3 regions of the Dechloromonas aromatica RCB genome follow, and region 3 is predicted to be linked to each of the others. Evidence: predicted binding sites of a transcription regulator. Region 3 holds the regulator's gene; each other region holds the start of a gene.
What was found. The regulator sigma-54, encoded in region 3, starts transcription at its own class of promoters, with help from an activator protein. The targets are predictions, from matches to a motif close to TGGCACGCTTNCTGCTNA.
Positions count from the first base shown of each region.

Region 1: DARO_RS09280 (polymer-forming cytoskeletal protein) is a predicted target of sigma-54. The motif match lies at 2,357-2,374, and genes of this name have one in related genera.
Region 2: nirB (nitrite reductase large subunit NirB) is a predicted target of sigma-54. The motif match lies at 2,812-2,829, and genes of this name have one in related genera.

Region 1 covers NC_007298.1:1,935,478-1,941,026, reverse strand. The annotation lists gene DARO_RS09295 (sigma 54-interacting transcriptional regulator) at 1-134, opposite strand, end outside; gene DARO_RS09290 (hypothetical protein) at 131-673, opposite strand; gene DARO_RS09285 (ATP-binding protein) at 663-2,066, opposite strand; gene DARO_RS09280 (polymer-forming cytoskeletal protein) at 2,422-2,979, shown strand; gene DARO_RS09275 (N-acyl amino acid synthase FeeM domain-containing protein) at 3,003-3,644, shown strand; gene ettA (energy-dependent translational throttle protein EttA) at 3,767-5,431, shown strand.
Region 2 covers NC_007298.1:883,636-889,184, forward strand. The annotation lists gene DARO_RS04255 (nitrate reductase) at 1-1,571, shown strand, start outside; gene ybiB (DNA-binding protein YbiB) at 1,590-2,579, shown strand; gene nirB (nitrite reductase large subunit NirB) at 2,941-5,385, shown strand; gene nirD (nitrite reductase small subunit NirD) at 5,412-5,549, shown strand, end outside.
Region 3 covers NC_007298.1:4,445,827-4,451,375, reverse strand. The annotation lists gene recA (recombinase RecA) at 1-590, shown strand, start outside; gene recX (recombination regulator RecX) at 724-1,140, shown strand; gene lptB (LPS export ABC transporter ATP-binding protein) at 1,137-1,871, shown strand; gene DARO_RS21130 (RNA polymerase factor sigma-54) at 1,899-3,368, shown strand; gene hpf (ribosome hibernation-promoting factor, HPF/YfiA family) at 3,384-3,710, shown strand; gene ptsN (PTS IIA-like nitrogen regulatory protein PtsN) at 3,762-4,208, shown strand; gene hprK (HPr(Ser) kinase/phosphatase) at 4,218-5,153, shown strand; gene DARO_RS21110 (hypothetical protein) at 5,202-5,456, shown strand; gene DARO_RS21105 (adenylate/guanylate cyclase domain-containing protein) at 5,506-5,549, opposite strand, start outside.

The DNA.
Region 1 (5,549 bases), 2.0 Mb from region 3:
TGCTCGGCCGAACCAACGGCAGACACCCGGAACCCCCTCGCCCGCAAGCGCATGGTCAGCAGGCGCAGAATATCCTCATCGTCATCGACTACCAGCACATGCGCACCGACCGCCTTGGATGGCGCCGCCATCATCGCTTGACTCCTTCGGGCCGGGGCGTTCGCGACCGCGGCGTCAGTGTCCGTTCGATATCAGCCAGGCTGTCGAGTTTTTCCTGGAGTTCGCTTGCCTTGCGCTGGCTATCCTTTAATTGCTGCCCCTGTTTGTCGAGTTGGTTTTCCAGCTTGGCACGCTCGATGTAGTTGTCGGAAAGCAAGCGGGCCAGCGGATGGAATGGCACCGCCGCCGGATCGTTGGACTTGAGGACGTTATCGAGCAGGGCAAGCGCCTTGCCCAGATCCTGCTGCACACGCGGGTGGCCAAGCAGCATGGCCATCCTGACCTGGGTATAGGGCGTCTGTGGCACCGCGCTCAACACCATGCGCTCGCGACCCAGTTCCGCCGCCGTTATTTTGCTCAGGCCCTGGTTGTAACTGAGGGCCGCTTCGGGCGTCGTTTCGTCGACACGGATCGGCTTTTTGGCTAGCGGCGCGGTAGTGCAACCGGCAATCGCCAGCACCAGGAAAAACGTCGTCACCAGCTTAATGAAAGATATTTTACGATTACTGCTCATCAGGTATTTCCACACAAAAATGGGCGCCCGCCGATTGCGGGACAAGATAGACCGCACCGCCCATGGCACGTACGAGTTCGCGCACTATGGACAGGCCAACTCCGCTGCCTTGGCGCGGCGCTGGCGCCTCACGCTGGCCCTGAACGAAGGGATCGAAGATTCGCTGCCTGTCTTCGTCGGCGATGCCTGGTCCCTGGTCGATGCATTCAAAGCGCCAAAGGCCATCAGCATGAGAGGCCCGCAGGCGAACCTCGCCGCCTTCCGGGCTGAAATCGATGGCATTCGATAACAGGTTATCGAGGACAACCGTCATTTTCTCGGCATCAAGCATGGCCTGCTCATCAGGCGCCTCGACGACGATATTCAACTGCCGGGACTGACTGTGCAGCTCGCGGCGCTGCACCACCGAGGCCAATAGCTTGCGCGGCTTGACCGGCGCGATCTGCAGGCGACGCGCCTCGAAGGCCGCCGCATTGAGGGTCAGCAGGCTTTCTATCTGCTCCTGCAAGCCACGGACATTGTGCTGAAGGATCTCGACCACCTCGCGCTGACCGGAAGCCAGCGGCCCCGGAACCTCTTCACGGAGCAGTGAAATCCCCTCCTTCAAGGCGGTCAAGGGGGTTTTCAATTCGTGCGAAACATGGCGCAAGGCCCGCTCGCGATCGGATTCCAGATCGGCCAGACGCTGCCGCAACCAATCGAGGCGCTTGCCCAATTGCCGCAAGTCGGCCGGACCGCCGACCTTGACGGCTTCGTCAAAGCGACTGGCACCGAGCCGGATGATCGCCTGCTCAAGGTGGCGCACCGGCCGCACCAGCCACCAGCCGATGGCCAGCGCTACCAGCAACGCCCCGAGCAAGGCCAGGCCGATCCGTCCACCGAGGCGGAGCCGATTGGCTTCAAGGTCCTCAAGAGACTTGCGGTTCTGCGCCTCGATCCAGCGCTGCCCGCCCTGCCTCAGCAAGTCGTTCAATTCAGCCATGCGCGCCAACAAGGGAATGATCTCGGCCTGCGGGATGTTCTGCTCAAGGCCACTACGCAGCGCTTCGGCCACCATGCGCCAGCCGCCCAGCAATGGAAGCAGCGGCTCGGCCGCCATGCCATCGAGGCGATCAATCACTGCCAGCGATTGCGCCAGGTGTTCATCGAAACGCTGACGAAATACCGGGTTATCAAGAACCAGATACTGACGCGCGCTGCGTTCGATATCGACCGTGCGCTCCCCCAATTCCTGGATAGCTGCCGTCAACTGGATAGCCTGCTCGCTTCCGCGACGGCTTTGTTCAACCAGCCGTTCAACAACCAGCCAGCTTTGCACCGCAGCACCGCCAAGCAGCAAAACAATCAGTGCAAAGCCAAGCAGCATGCCCTGGCGGAAGGAAATTCGATTCATTCGCGTACTGATATGGAAACCTCCAGTGTAAACCGCATCGACCATTCCTCTCCTTGAACGACCCATCACCAAGGATTCAAAAGCCCCTAATTTTTTTAAAAATTATCTTTTATAAACAATAGATTGTAGCGAAGTCGCATTTTAACGACAGCTAATCCTTATAGCCTAGTCAGCTTTCCGGGAAATGCCAAATAAACCTGTCGCCATTACACGACAGCACCATCGTGCATTTCAATATTACGGTTTAGATAATTTAACCAATACATTGTTTTTAATTGTTTTTTTATACATGGCACGCTTATCGCAATGGACTCCCAGACAGTTAATCGTCGCAAACCTCAAAACGGGAGTTTCCATGTTCAGCAAACCCACCATCACCAATCGCAATGACACCATCACCCGCAAGGAGGTCAATAGCATCCTGGGCTCCAACGCTGCTAACCTGAAACCAGTCGCCGAACCAGTGGCAGTGGCGCCAACGCCGGCGCCCCCTGAAAAACCGGAGGCCACCAACACCTCCGAAAACGTGATGGGCGCCCGCTTGATCGTCGGTCCTGACGTCAAACTCAAGGGGGCCGAAATTCTTGATTGCGACACGCTGGTCGTCGAAGGTCGCGTCGAAGCCACCATGGATAGCCGGGTTATTCGCATCGCCGACAAAGGCGCTTTTTCCGGCAAGGTCAGCATCGACATTGCCGAAATTCACGGCAGCTTTGACGGCGAACTGACCGCACGCTCCCAGTTGATCATTCACGCCACCGGCCGGGTCAGCGGCAAGATTCGTTACGGCAAGCTGGTGATCGATGAAGGCGGAGAATTGTGCGGCGACATCAACGCAATATCCGCCGAAAAATCGGGCCAGTTCCACCATCGTGAGGAACCGGCAATCTCCCTCAGCGCCGTCGCTGGTTGATTACATTTTAGGCAGACCATAGAATGCAATCCATGCATCATGTAGCACCACCTAAATCCACACCCCCGAAAGGCCACTTCGGCGCCCATTTGTTGCCGGACGTTAGTGACCTTGAAATAGGCACGGGCATTGATTCCGGTTCGCCGGAATTGATGATTGCCCCGGCCGTCACATATCAGCAAAATCGGGCGTGCGGTGCGCTGGTTCGACGCATGTACTCCTGGCGCGGTTACCGCCTCTCTCCGCCCCGCCAGCAGCTTGGCGATCCCAACCACGTCACGCTCGGCGCCTGGCAAGACCGTGATCTGGTGGCAACGCTGACCGCTTCGCGTGATTCCAGCGAGGGTTTGCTGGCCGATACGCTTTACGGCCAGGAGATGGCCGGGCTACGCAAACCGGCCAGGGTGATCTGCGAAGTTACTCGCCTGGCGGTCGATCTCGATTGCCATGACCCGGAATTGCTGCACTCGCTCTTTCGAGCCGCCTACCAGTACGCCAGAGCGGTTTTTGGCGGCACCGATGTCGTCATCGAAGTCAATCCCCGGCACGCCGGCTATTACCGGCGGCAGCTTGGCTTTACACAAGTCGGATCGCTCCGTACCTGCCCGCGGGTAGAAGCACCAGCCATCCTGCTGCATCGTACGCTCGGCAACCTCCACTTTTAGCTTCCTCCTCAACTCAAACCAACAATGACCAGCCCCCGACATTCGGGAGGCTGGTCATTTGCATTGAAGCCCCGTAGACTTCGCAGATCAAAAAATCCCACCCATAAACAACAGGCAAGCGAATGGCACAATATGTAATGTCGATGCTCCGCGTCAGCAAGATCGTCCCGCCCAAGCGTCAGATCATCAAGGATATTTCCCTCTCCTTCTTCCCCGGCGCCAAGATCGGCCTGCTCGGCCTGAACGGTTCGGGCAAGTCGACCGTACTGAAGATCATGGCCGGCGTAGACAAGGAATACGACGGCGAAGTCCAGCATCTGGCCGGCGTTTCCATTGGCTACCTGCCGCAGGAACCGCAACTCGATCCGGCCAAGACCGTACGCGAGGAAGTCGAATCCGCGCTCGGCGAAGTGATGCAGGCCCAGGCCAAGCTCGATGAAGTCTATGCCGCTTATGCCGACCCGGAAGCCGATTTCGACAAGCTGGCCGAGGAACAAGCTCGCCTGGAGGCCATCATCGCCACCGCCGGCTCCGATACCGAAGCCCAGATGGAACTGGCCGCCGATGCGCTGCGCCTGCCGCCCTGGGATGCCGTGATCGGCAACCTGTCCGGCGGTGAAAAGCGCCGCGTTGCGCTGTGCAAGCTACTGCTGGCCAAGCCGGACATGCTGCTGCTCGACGAACCGACCAACCACCTCGACGCCGAATCGGTCGAATGGCTGGAACAGTTCCTCGTCCGCTTCCCCGGCACCGTGGTCGCCGTCACCCACGATCGCTACTTCCTCGACAACGCCGCCGAATGGATTCTCGAACTCGACCGCGGCCACGGCATTCCGTACAAGGGTAACTACTCCAGCTGGCTGGAGCAGAAGGAAGCCCGCCTGGAAACCGAAAACAAGCAGATCGACGCCCACATGAAGGCGATGAAGCAGGAACTGGAGTGGGTTCGCTCCAATCCGAAGGCGCGTCAGGCCAAGAGCAAGTCCCGTCTCGCCCGCTTTGAGGAAATGTCCAGCCAGGAATACCAGAAGCGCAACGAAACGCAGGAAATCTTCATTCCGGTCGGCGAAAGACTGGGCGACAAGGTCATCGAGTTCAACGGCGTCACCAAGTCCTTCGGTGACAAGCTGCTGATGGACAACGTCAGCTTCAACATTCCGGCCGGCGCCATCGTCGGCATCATCGGTCCGAACGGTGCCGGTAAATCGACCCTGTTCAAGATGATCACCGGTCAGCAGCAGCCCGACTCCGGCGAAGTCATCATCGGCCCCACGGTCAAGATGGCTTATGTCGACCAATCACGCGATTGCCTGGACGGCACCAAGACTGTTTTCGAAGAACTGGCCCAGGGCAGCGACATTCTGCAGATCGGCAAGTTCGAAATGCCGTCGCGTGCCTACATCGGCCGCTTCAACTTCAAGGGTGCCGACCAGGGCAAGCAGGTCGGCAATCTGTCCGGCGGCGAACGTGGTCGTCTGCATCTGGCCAAGACGCTGATGGCTGGCGGCAACGTACTGCTGCTCGACGAACCATCCAACGACCTCGACGTCGAAACGCTGCGTGCGCTGGAAGACGCACTGCTCGAATTCGCCGGTTGTGCGATGGTCATCTCGCACGATCGCTGGTTCCTCGACCGGATCTGTACGCACATCCTGGCTGCCGAAGGCGAGTCGCAGTGGAATTTCTTCACCGGCAACTATCAGGAATACGAAGAAGACAAGCGCCGTCGCCTCGGCGAAGAAGGTGCCAAACCGAAGCGGATTCGCTACAAGCCGATTACCCGCTGATTCTGCTCAGGGGCCGCAACGAATCGTTGCGGTGCCCCAAATGCAAAACGGGCGCCATTTCGGCGCCCGTTCTTCTTTCGTGCCCCGCCGATGCGAGGCTCAAAACCGGTGTGTGTGG
Region 2 (5,549 bases), 940 kb from region 3:
TGTTCAAAGCCCTGAAAACTGGCGAGGTCAAGGCGGTCTGGATCGCCTGCACCAATCCAGCCCAATCATTGCCCAATCAGGCAGCGGTACGCGAGGCGCTACAGGCCGCGGAATACGTGGTGCTGCAGGAGGCCTACGGCAACACCGATACGGCCGATTATGCCGATCTGTTGCTGCCGGCCAGTGGTTGGGGTGAAAAGCATGGCACGGTGACCAACTCGGAACGCTGCATCACGCGCGTCCTGCCGGCAGTCAAGGCACCGGGGGAAGCGCGCCACGACTGGGAAATTGTGGTCGACTTTGCGCGTCGTCTGGGCAAGAAACTGGATCACGCCGGCGCTGACAAGTTGTTCCCCTATGCCGATGCCGAGGCCATCTTCAATGAGCATCGCGAAAGCACGCGTGGCCGCGATCTCGACATCACCGGTTTGTCCTACGCCTTGCTTGAAGCGCAAGGCCCGCAGCAGTGGCCGTATCCGGAAGGAGCAAGCAGCGGCAAGGTGCGTCTCTACGAAGATGGGCATTTCCCGACGGCGGATGGCAAGGCGCGTTTCGTGCCGGTCGAACACAAGCCGACCGCCGACGCGCTGTCTTCTGAACTGCCAATCAGCCTGCTCTCCGGTCGTATGCGCGATCATTGGCACGGCATGAGCCGCACCGGCACTGTGCCGCGCCTGTTCAACCTTGAAGATGAACCGCTGCTTGCCATGCATCCTTGCGATATGCGGCATCGTGGTCTGGAGTCCGGTGATCTGGCCAAGGTGACCAATGGCCGCGGCGAGATGGTGGTTCGTGTGACTGATCGACCCGGGCTGGTCAAGGGCAGGGCCTGGATGCCGATGCACTGGGGCAACCAGTTCATGAATACGCCTGGCGCCAATGCGCTGGCTAGCGACGCTACCGATCCCTATTCGAAACAACCGGAACTCAAGCATGCAGCGGTGCAGATCGTAAAAATGGATTTGCCGTATCCGCTGGCGGTGGTGCGCCGTTGTGCCAGCCAGTCGGCGGCACTGGAATTGCTGCAGCGGGCTCGTACGGTGCTCGGCGACTATCCGTATGTCACGCTCGGCCTATACGGACGGAAAAGCCCGCTGGTCGTTTTTCGTGCAGCTACTGCGCTGCCGATCGGCGAGCAAGAAGTGCTCGATCTGGATCGTCTCTTCGGTCTGGACGGAGCTGACGGCGCTATCGTCTATATTGATGCGACGCGCAAGGTGGCCAAGAAGGCGATTGCCCAGGAGGGGCGCCTGATTGGCGTCCGTCTGGTTGGCGAGACGCTGGCTCAAGCCTGGCTCAAGCAGGCGATGGCCGAGGATGAGCTGGATGCCAGCCTGATCCGCTTCGCTCTGGCGCCGACCGCGAAACCGCCGGTCAGCATGGCACCGCGCAATATCGTCTGCAAGTGTGCCGACGTCAGTGATGTGCAAATCCGTAAGGAACTGGAAAACGGTGCAGATTTGCCGAAACTCCAGCAGAATCTTAAGTGTGGAACCTTTTGCGGTTCATGCGTGCCGGATATCAAGCGCATGCTTGCCGAGCAAACCAAAAAAACTGCAGCGGCAGCCTGACCGCGACTGGAGGAGACTTTGAGCTACGCACAATACATCAAGGAGATTGGTCGCGGCGCCGAAGGCGCGCGCGATTTGCCGCGCGACGACGCGCAGCAGCTCTACGCGGCGATGCTCGACGGCGGTGTGCCCGATCTCGAAATGGGCGCGATCATCCTTGGCCTGCGGGTCAAGGGCGAGTCGCTCGACGAAATGCTCGGCTTCCTGGGGGCCATCGATGACCGGACGAACCTGCTCGACATGCCGCATGGCCGCGTCCGGCCGGTGGCGCTGCCAACCTATAACGGCGCCCGCAAGGAAGCGAACCTGACGCCGCTGCTGGCGCTGCTCCTGCAGCGCTTTGGTGTGCCCGTCGTGGTGCATGGTTTGCTCGAAGGCTTCGGACGGGTGACGACGGCGCATATTTTCCGGGAGCTGGGCATCATGCCCATGGCCTCGGCCACCCAGGCTCAGGTCGCGCTGGAAGAAAAAGGCCTGGCATTCCTGCCGCTTAGCGCCATGTGTCCCGGCATCCATAACCTGCTGGCCCTGCGCAGCCGGATGGGGGTGCGCAACAGCGCGCACAGCCTGGTCAAGCTGATCAATCCTTTCCGGGGCGATGCGGTCATGGTCGCGCCGGCTACTCACCCCGAGTTTCTCGACCTGATGCGCAACATTTTGCTGGCGCGGGGCCAGCGCGGGCTGTTGCTGCGAGGGACGGAAGGCGAACCGTTTGCCAACCCGAAGCGCCGCCCGCGTCTCGAGTACATCCATGGCGGCATGGTTGAGGCCCTGTTCGAAGCCGAACACGAAAGCCTGCGTTCCCTGCCTAACCTCCCCGAAGCTTCGGATGCAGTCAGCACGGCGAAATGGATACGCCGCATCCTCGACAAGCAGGTTCCCCTGCCCAAACCGATTGCCAACCAGCTGGCCTGCCTGTTGTTTGCCAGCGGGTATGCCGAGGATTTCAATCAGGCCAAGGCCATTGTGGCCGTTGAGTCGACGGGTTTGCTGGTCGGCGGCAACTGATTCCGGTCGCATGCACGGCAGTTCTCAGGCTTAAGGTCGAGCCTGGGTTTTGCCATGTTCTGCGCCGCTGCGCTTCAGGAAAAAACTCCTTGCCCCGGCGCCTGAAAGAATACTTCCGTGATTGGCATGAATGCACCCGGGCTGCACCGGGATGGCGGTTGATGCACGAATTTGGTGCGACGCGTTCATGGCTTGTTTTTATAAATCCATATAAATCAATGAAATAGAACCTTGGCACGCTGATTGCAATAACAGCATCGGAGCAGCGAATTCCCCGCCAACGAAGGCGGCCCGATGGCAACGACGTCATGCGCTGAAATGAATTTTGCACCCCCGGGTGCGCGCAACGTTGGAGCCAAAAATGAGTAAACCTCGTCTCGTCCTGATCGGCAATGGCATGGCCGGTGTCCGCACCGTCGAAGAGCTGCTGAAGATCAAGCCTGATCACTACGACATCACCATCTTCGGCGCTGAGCCGCACCCGAACTACAACCGCATCCTGCTTTCCCCGGTCCTCGCCGGCGAAATGACCATCTCCGAGATCGTCCTCAACGAACTCGAGTGGTACAAGGAAAACAACATCAAGCTGCATACCGGCAAGCAGATCAAGACGATCGATCGCGTCAAGCGCAAGGTCATCGCTGAAGACGGCACCGAAGAAGAATACGACCGCCTGCTGATCGCCACCGGCTCGACGCCCTTCATGCTGCCGATTCCGGGCAACGATCTGCCGGGTGTCATTGGATACCGTGACATTAAAGACACCGACGAGATGATCGAAGCCGCCAAGCTGCACAAGCACGCGGTGGTTATCGGTGGCGGCCTGCTCGGTCTGGAAGCCGCCAACGGCCTGAAGCTTCGCGGTATGGATGTGACCGTGGTGCACCTTGGCCCGTGGCTGCTCGAGCGTCAGCTCGACGAAGTCGCCGGCAAGATGTTGCAGAAGTCGCTGGAAGACAAGGGCCTCAAGTTCCTGCTCCAGAAACAGACCGAAATGCTGGTCCAGGGCGAGTCTGGCCGCGTTGCCGCCGTGCGCTTCAAGGACGGCATGACTATCCCGGCCGACCTCGTCGTGATGGCCGCCGGCATCCGCCCGAACTATGCGCTGGCTGAGTCTTCCGGTATCTACTGCAACCGCGGCATCGTGGTGAATGACACCATGCAGACCTACGACCCGAAGGTTTATGCCGTTGGCGAGTGCGTGACGCACCGTGGCATTGCCTATGGCCTGGTCGCCCCGCTGTTTGAACAGGCCAAGGTCGCCGCCAACCATCTGGCTGGCTACGGCATTGGCCGTTACACCGGTTCGGTGACTTCAACCAAGCTGAAAGTCACCGGCATTGACCTCTTCTCGGCCGGCAACTACATGGGCGGCGAGGGCACCGAGGAAATCGTCCTCAACGACCCTTACGGCGGCGTGTACAAGAAGCTGGTGCTCAAGGACAACAAGCTGGTCGGCGGCGTCATGTACGGCGATACGGCAGATGGCCCGTGGTACTTCCAGTTGCTGAAGGACGGCCGCGACATTCACGACATCCGCGACCAGCTGATTTTCGGCCAGTCGCTGGTTGGTGACGTCGGCCATGCCGGCAATAGCAAAGCGGCCGACATGCCCGACAGCGCAGAGGTCTGCGGCTGTAACGGCATCACCAAGGGCGTCATCGTCCAGGCGATCAAGGCCAAGGGGCTCTTCACGCTGGACGAGGTGAAGAAGCACACCAAGGCAGCCTCTTCCTGCGGTTCCTGCGCTGGTCTGGTCGAGCAGATTCTTGCTTCGACCATCGGCGGCGCCTACACGCCTGCTGCTTCCGACAAGAAACCGGTCTGTGGCTGTACCGAGCAGTCGCATAAGGCGGTGCGTGAAGCCATCCTGAACCAGCACCTGATCACCAAGGAAGCCGTCTTCGCGGCGCTGGAGTGGAAGACGCCGAACGGCTGCGACAAGTGCCGCCCGGCCGTCAATTACTACCTGATTTCGACCTGGCCGCATGAAGCCAAGGACGATCCGCAATCGCGCTTCATCAACGAGCGTTCACACGCCAACATCCAGAAGGACGGTACCTACTCGGTCGTGCCGCGCATGTGGGGCGGTCTGACCAACCCCAAGGAACTGCGCGCCATTGCCGATGCCGCCGAGAAGTACAACGTGCCGACCGTCAAGGTGACCGGCGGCCAGCGTATTGACCTGCTCGGCGTCAAGAAGGAAGACCTGCCGGCCATGTGGGCCGACCTCAACGCCGCCGGCATGGTTTCCGGCCACGCCTACGGCAAGTCGATCCGCACCGTGAAGACTTGCGTCGGCATGGAGCACTGCCGCTTCGGTACGCAACTGGCGATGTCGATGGGCGTCAAGCTGGAAAAGATGCTGTTCGACATGTACGCACCGCATAAGGTCAAGCTGGCCGTCTCCGGCTGCCCGCGTAACTGTGCCGAAGCCGGCATCAAGGACGTCGGCATCATCGGTGTCGATTCCGGCTACGAGATCTACATCGCCGGTAACGGCGGCATCAAGACCGAAGTCGCCCAGTTCCTGTGCAAGGTGTCATCGGACGAGGACGTCATGGAATATTCCGGCGCCTTCCTGCAACTCTACCGCCTCGAAGGCTGGTATCTGGAGCGCACCTGCCACTACCTGGAGCGCGTTGGCATGGACTACATCAAGGGCAGGATTCTCGAGGATGAAGAGGGTCGCAAGGCGCTCTACGCCGCGCTGCTCGACTCGCTGAAGGATGCCAAGGACCCGTGGGCCACCTCCCGCGAGCCGGAAGCGATCAAGCAGTTCATTCCCATCATGGTTGAAGCCTGAGCATTCAGAAAAAAGAGGATAGAAAAATGAGTAACTGGAAACTGATTTGCCTGCTGGAAGACATCCCGCAATTAGGCTCGCGCATCATCAAGCCGGCCACTGGTGGAGACATTGCCATCTTCCGTACCTCCGATGACCAGGTGTTCGCCATGCACGATAAATGC
Region 3 (5,549 bases):
CCCTTACCCCGCGCGCCGAAATCGAAGGCGAAATGGGCGACCAGATGGTCGGCCTGCATGCCCGCCTGATGTCGCAGGCCCTGCGCAAGCTGACTGCCAATATCAAGAAGACCAACACGCTGGTCATCTTCATCAACCAGATCCGGATGAAGATCGGCGTCATGTTCGGTTCGCCGGAAACCACCACTGGTGGCAATGCGCTCAAGTTCTACGCCTCCGTCCGCCTCGACATCCGCCGTATCGGCGCGATCAAGAAGGGTGACGAAGTCATCGGCAGCGAAACCAAGGTCAAGGTCGTCAAGAACAAGGTCGCCCCACCCTTCCGCGAAGCCATTTTCGACATCCTCTACGGCGAGGGTATTTCCCGCCAGGGCGAAATCGTCGAAATGGGTGTTGCCCACAAACTGGTCGACAAGTCCGGTGCCTGGTATGCCTACAAGGGCGAAAAGATCGGCCAGGGCAAGGACAATGCCCGTGAATTCCTGAAAGCCAATCCGGAAATCGCCCAGGAAATCGAAGCCGGCATTCGTGAGGCTGCCAGCACCAACGTGATCAAGCCGGTCAAGGCGGCCAAGGCAGCGGATGCCTGACCAGGCGTCGAGCGGAAGTCCCGTCGTTAATGACGGGCTTCGCGAGACAGAGCCCGACTCTGGCGCTGTCGAGCGCCGCTCAAAGTCAGGGCGAGGAAGCGCCGGGCTGCAGTCCGGCGCGACGCAGTTGCGCGTGCGCGCCCTGCAACTCCTGACCCGGCGTGATTACTGCCGGGCCGAGTTGAAGGCCAAGCTCGCGGCGCACGCCGAGTTCGAGGAGGAACTCGACGGCGTACTCGACACCCTGCAGGCCGAACGCCTGCTTTCCGATCACCGCTACGCCACCCAGCGTGTCGTGGCGCGAGCCGGTCGCTACGGAAATGCCCGCCTGAAGCAGGAGCTTCGGCAAAAAGGCGTCGGTGATGATGACATCGCCACCGCCTTGCCGGAAGCCGGCGACGAGACGGATCGCTGCCGGGCTATTTGGGCAAAGAAATTCGGCCATCTGCCGGAATCTGCCGAAGAGCGTGCCAAACAGATGCGTTTCCTGCAATATCGCGGTTTTTCCGGTGATGCCATTCGCCGGGTGATGCGCGGAGTCGATCAATGAATAGCCCAGTCGCCAAACTTTCGGCCAACAACCTGAAAAAACGCTACAAGACGCGGACGGTCGTCGAAGATGTTTCCTTCGAGGTCAAATCCGGCGAGGTTGTCGGCCTTCTCGGCCCGAATGGCGCCGGCAAGACCACCTGTTTCTACATGATCGTCGGTTTGGTGGCGGCCGATGGTGGCGAGGTCTACATCGACGACAACCGACTGACCCATCTGCCGATGCACAGTCGGGCCCGTCTCGGTTTGTCCTACCTGCCGCAGGAAGCCTCTGTTTTCCGCAAGCTGAACGTCGAGGAAAACATCCGCGCCGTTCTCGAATTGCTCAAGCTGCCTGAGGCTGAATTAAATGACCGGCTGGAAGGGCTGCTCAACGAACTGCACGTTGGACATGTCCGCCACGTCAATGCCTCTGCATTATCCGGCGGTGAGCGTCGGCGGGTTGAAATTGCCCGCGCCCTGGCCACCAATCCGCGTTTTATCCTGCTCGATGAGCCTTTTGCCGGGGTTGACCCGATTGCCGTGCTCGAAATCCAGAAGATCATTCGCTTCTTGAAAGAGCGTGGCATTGGTGTCCTGATCACCGACCACAATGTCCGCGAAACCCTTGGTATCTGCGACCACGCCTACATTATCAACGCCGGAAATGTATTGGCCGCTGGACGGCCGGCCGAAATCGTGGAGAATGAAAGCGTACGGAAGGTTTATCTCGGCGAGCATTTCAGGCTCTAACCGACAGACCCCACCCGACACTATCCGATGAAGCCCGCTCTCCAGCTAAAACTATCCCAGCATCTGGCGCTGACTCCTCAGCTCCAGCAGTCGATCAAGCTACTTCAGTTGTCGACGGTGGAAATGCAACAGGAAATCGAGCGTTATCTGCTCGAAAATCCCATGCTGGAACGCGAAGACGAGCATGGCGGGGATAATTTCTCAGCCGCCCAGCAGTTCGACGCGCCCCAAAGCAACGAAGGTGAGCGCGAGCAAAAGGTTGAGCGGGAAGAACGGGATGCCCGCGAGGAACGCGAGCAGGATGTGCCATCGGCTCCGTCGGAGGTGGACGATGACCGCTGGGCCTCCGATGCCGGGACCTTTACCGGCGCCGGTCGCGATGAAGACGACGATAGCGATTCCCGCGACATCCATGCGGCCAACGTCAGCCTGCGTGACCATCTGGGCTGGCAACTGGGCATGACCCAGCTATCGGAGCGCGACCGCAGTCTGGTGCGTTTCCTGATCGAAGCACTCGATGATGATGGCTATCTCTCGGCGCCGCTGGTCGAGTTGTGGGAAACCCTGCCGCCGGAATACGAAATTGAAATCGAAGAGCTGGAAATTGCGCTGCGCCATATCCAGAATTTCGACCCGATCGGCATTGGTGCCCGCAGTCTTCAGGAATGCCTGCAGCTTCAGCTCAAGGTTTTGCCGGTATGTGCCGAACGTACACTGGCCCTGGCTATTGTCGACAAGCATCTCGAACTGCTCGCCGCCCGTGATTTCGCCAAGATTCGTCGTCTGACAGGTTGCGATGACGAGGCTTTGAAGGCGGCGCACAGCCTGATCACCAGCCTCAACCCACGGCCAGCTGCCGGGTATGCCCAGATTGAAGCGCGCTACATCACGCCGGATGTGATCGTGAAGAAGCTAAAGGGCAAGTGGACCGCCTACATCAATCCGGATGCCTACCCTCGGTTGCGCATCAACCGTCTGTATGCCGAAATTCTCGCCAAGCAGCGGCGGGGCAACGGCAATCTATCTACGCAGTTGCAGGAGGCGCGCTGGCTGATCAAGAATGTCCAGCAGCGCTTCGAAACCATACACCGTGTCACGCAGACCATTGTCGATCGCCAGCGCCAGTTCTTCGAACACGGCGAAGTGGCCATGCGGCCGCTGGTGCTGCGTGAAATCGCCGATATTCTCGGCCTGCACGAGTCGACTGTATCGCGGGTGACCAGCCAGAAATACATGGCGACACCGCGCGGTATCTTCGAACTGAAATACTTCTTTGGCAGCCATGTCTCCACCGATAGCGGTGGTGCTTGTTCTGCTACGGCCATCCGCGCCCTGATCAAGCAATTGATTGCGGCTGAGGATGGCAAGAAGCCCTTGTCGGATAGCCAATTATCCGAAATACTAGGCCAGCAGGGAATCGTAGTTGCCCGACGGACGGTTGCCAAATACCGCGAGTCGCTCAACATCCCCCCGGTCAATTTACGCAAGACCCTGTAGAGAGAGGAGAAAAAAGTGAATCTGCAGATTAGTGGTCACCACATCGAAGTTACCCCCGCCCTGCGCGAATACGTCGAAAACAAGCTGGATCCCGTGGTCCGTCATTTCGACAAGGTAACCGGCGTTAGCGTCGTTTTGTCCGTCGAAAAGCTGAAGCAGAAAGCGGAAGTGACTGTGCACGTGCCAGGCAAGGACATGCATGCCGAAGAGTCCGGCGACGACCTGTACGCTGCCATTGATGCGCTGTTCGACAAGCTGGACCGCCAAGTTCAGAAATACAAGCAAAAGGTTCAGGATCACCATCGCGGTGACAAGCCGGGACTGATTGACGCTGCTGAATAAGCGCCGACAGGCCGCAGCCATGGCTGCGGCCTTGCTTTATTACCCTTCCCTATGAACCCTCTTATCAATCTTCTGACCGCTGACCAGGTATTGCTCGATCTTGAAGCGAGCAGCAAAAAACGGGTTTTCGAACAGGCGGGAATTCTCTTCGAAACTCGACTCGGACTGGCGCGCTCAACAATCTTTGACAGCCTCTTCGCCCGCGAAAAACTGGGCTCTACCGGACTGGGTCAGGGGGTCGCGATTCCCCATGGCCGGATTAAAGGTCTCAAGCAGGCAGCCGGTGCATTTATGCGCCTGGCGACACCTGTTCCCTTCGATTCGCCGGATGGTCGTCCGGTCGATCTTCTTTTCGTCCTGCTCGTTCCCGAGCAGGCTACCGAGCAGCATCTGCAGATTCTTTCCGAACTTGCCCAGCGTTTTTCCGATCGGGCATTCCGCGAAAAGCTGCAACTTGCCCCTGATTCTGCGGCCGTCCTTGCACTGTTTCAGTCCTGAGAAACGTCTGTGCGTCACGTTAACCTTGTACAGCTCTATGAGGACAACCGCGACAAACTGCTATTGAACTGGCACATTGGCCACCAGGCTGATCGCCGGATTGAAATCAAGGGGTCGAACAACTACGGCGCAGATCTGGTCGGCCACATCAACATCATTCATCCGGAACGTCTGCAGGTCCTGGGCCTGGCCGAATACGAATGGGCGATGCGCATTGGTGAGCGGCGTTTTGCCCAGATGCTTTCTGATCTGCTCGGTGCGCAGCCTCCAGCACTGATTGTCGCCGATGGTCTGACGCCGCCGCCGCTGGTTGAAGAAACCTGCATGCAGTTTTCGACGCCGCTGATCTTTTCACCGAAGCCCTGCTCGGCGGTGATTGATCTGCTCCGCATCTATCTATCGGCCCGTTTGGCCGATACCGTCAGCCTCCATGGTGTATTCATGGATGTTCTGGGCATGGGGGTTTTGATCACCGGCGATTCCGGTGTGGGCAAGTCCGAGCTCGCGCTTGAGTTGATCTCACGGGGCCATGGCCTGGTCGCCGACGATGTGGTCGAGATGGCCCGGATCGCACCAACCACCATAGAGGGGCGTTGCCCGGGAATGTTGCGCGATTTTCTCGAAGTGCGCGGCCTCGGCTTGCTCAACATTCGAACCATTTTCGGTGAAACCGCCTCACGCCGGAAAATGAAGCTCAAATTGATCGTACATTTGCAGAAAACCGTTGCTGCGGCAGATGCGCCGAGGTTGCCGCTGGATGCGCAAACGCAGGAAGTGCTTGGCGTACCGGTTCGCAAAGTGGTTATCCCGGTGGCGGCCGGGCGCAATCTGGCCGTCTTGTTGGAGGCCGCGGTTCGTAACACGATCCTGCAATTACGCGGCATTGATAGCCTTCAGGATTTCATGGATCGCCAGCAGCGCACGATGCTTGACGATGATGCATGAATGGCCGATAGTACGTTGGCCTTTTCCATTCGACCAAGGGGACATTCAATGAAGAAACTGATCGCTCTGCTGCTCGTTACATTCTCAGCCACTGCGGTTTACGCCGCTGACGATTGCGCTGCCCGTGCCGCCGAAAAGAAGCTGGCCGGAGCTGCCAAGAACAGCTTCATGAAGAAGTGTACGGCCGACGCGGCGCCGGCTGAAAATTCTGCCTGTGCTGCAACCGCCAAGGAAAAGAAGCTGGCTGGCGCTGCCAAGAACAGCTTCATGAAGAAGTGCACGGCTGACGCTGCCGCCAAGTGATTTACTAGGAATTCGTTATATCGGCCATCTGCGGATGGCCGGTTTTCGTTTACAGGTGCTCGAATTCCGCCGTGTCGGCCACCGGGTCGTTAC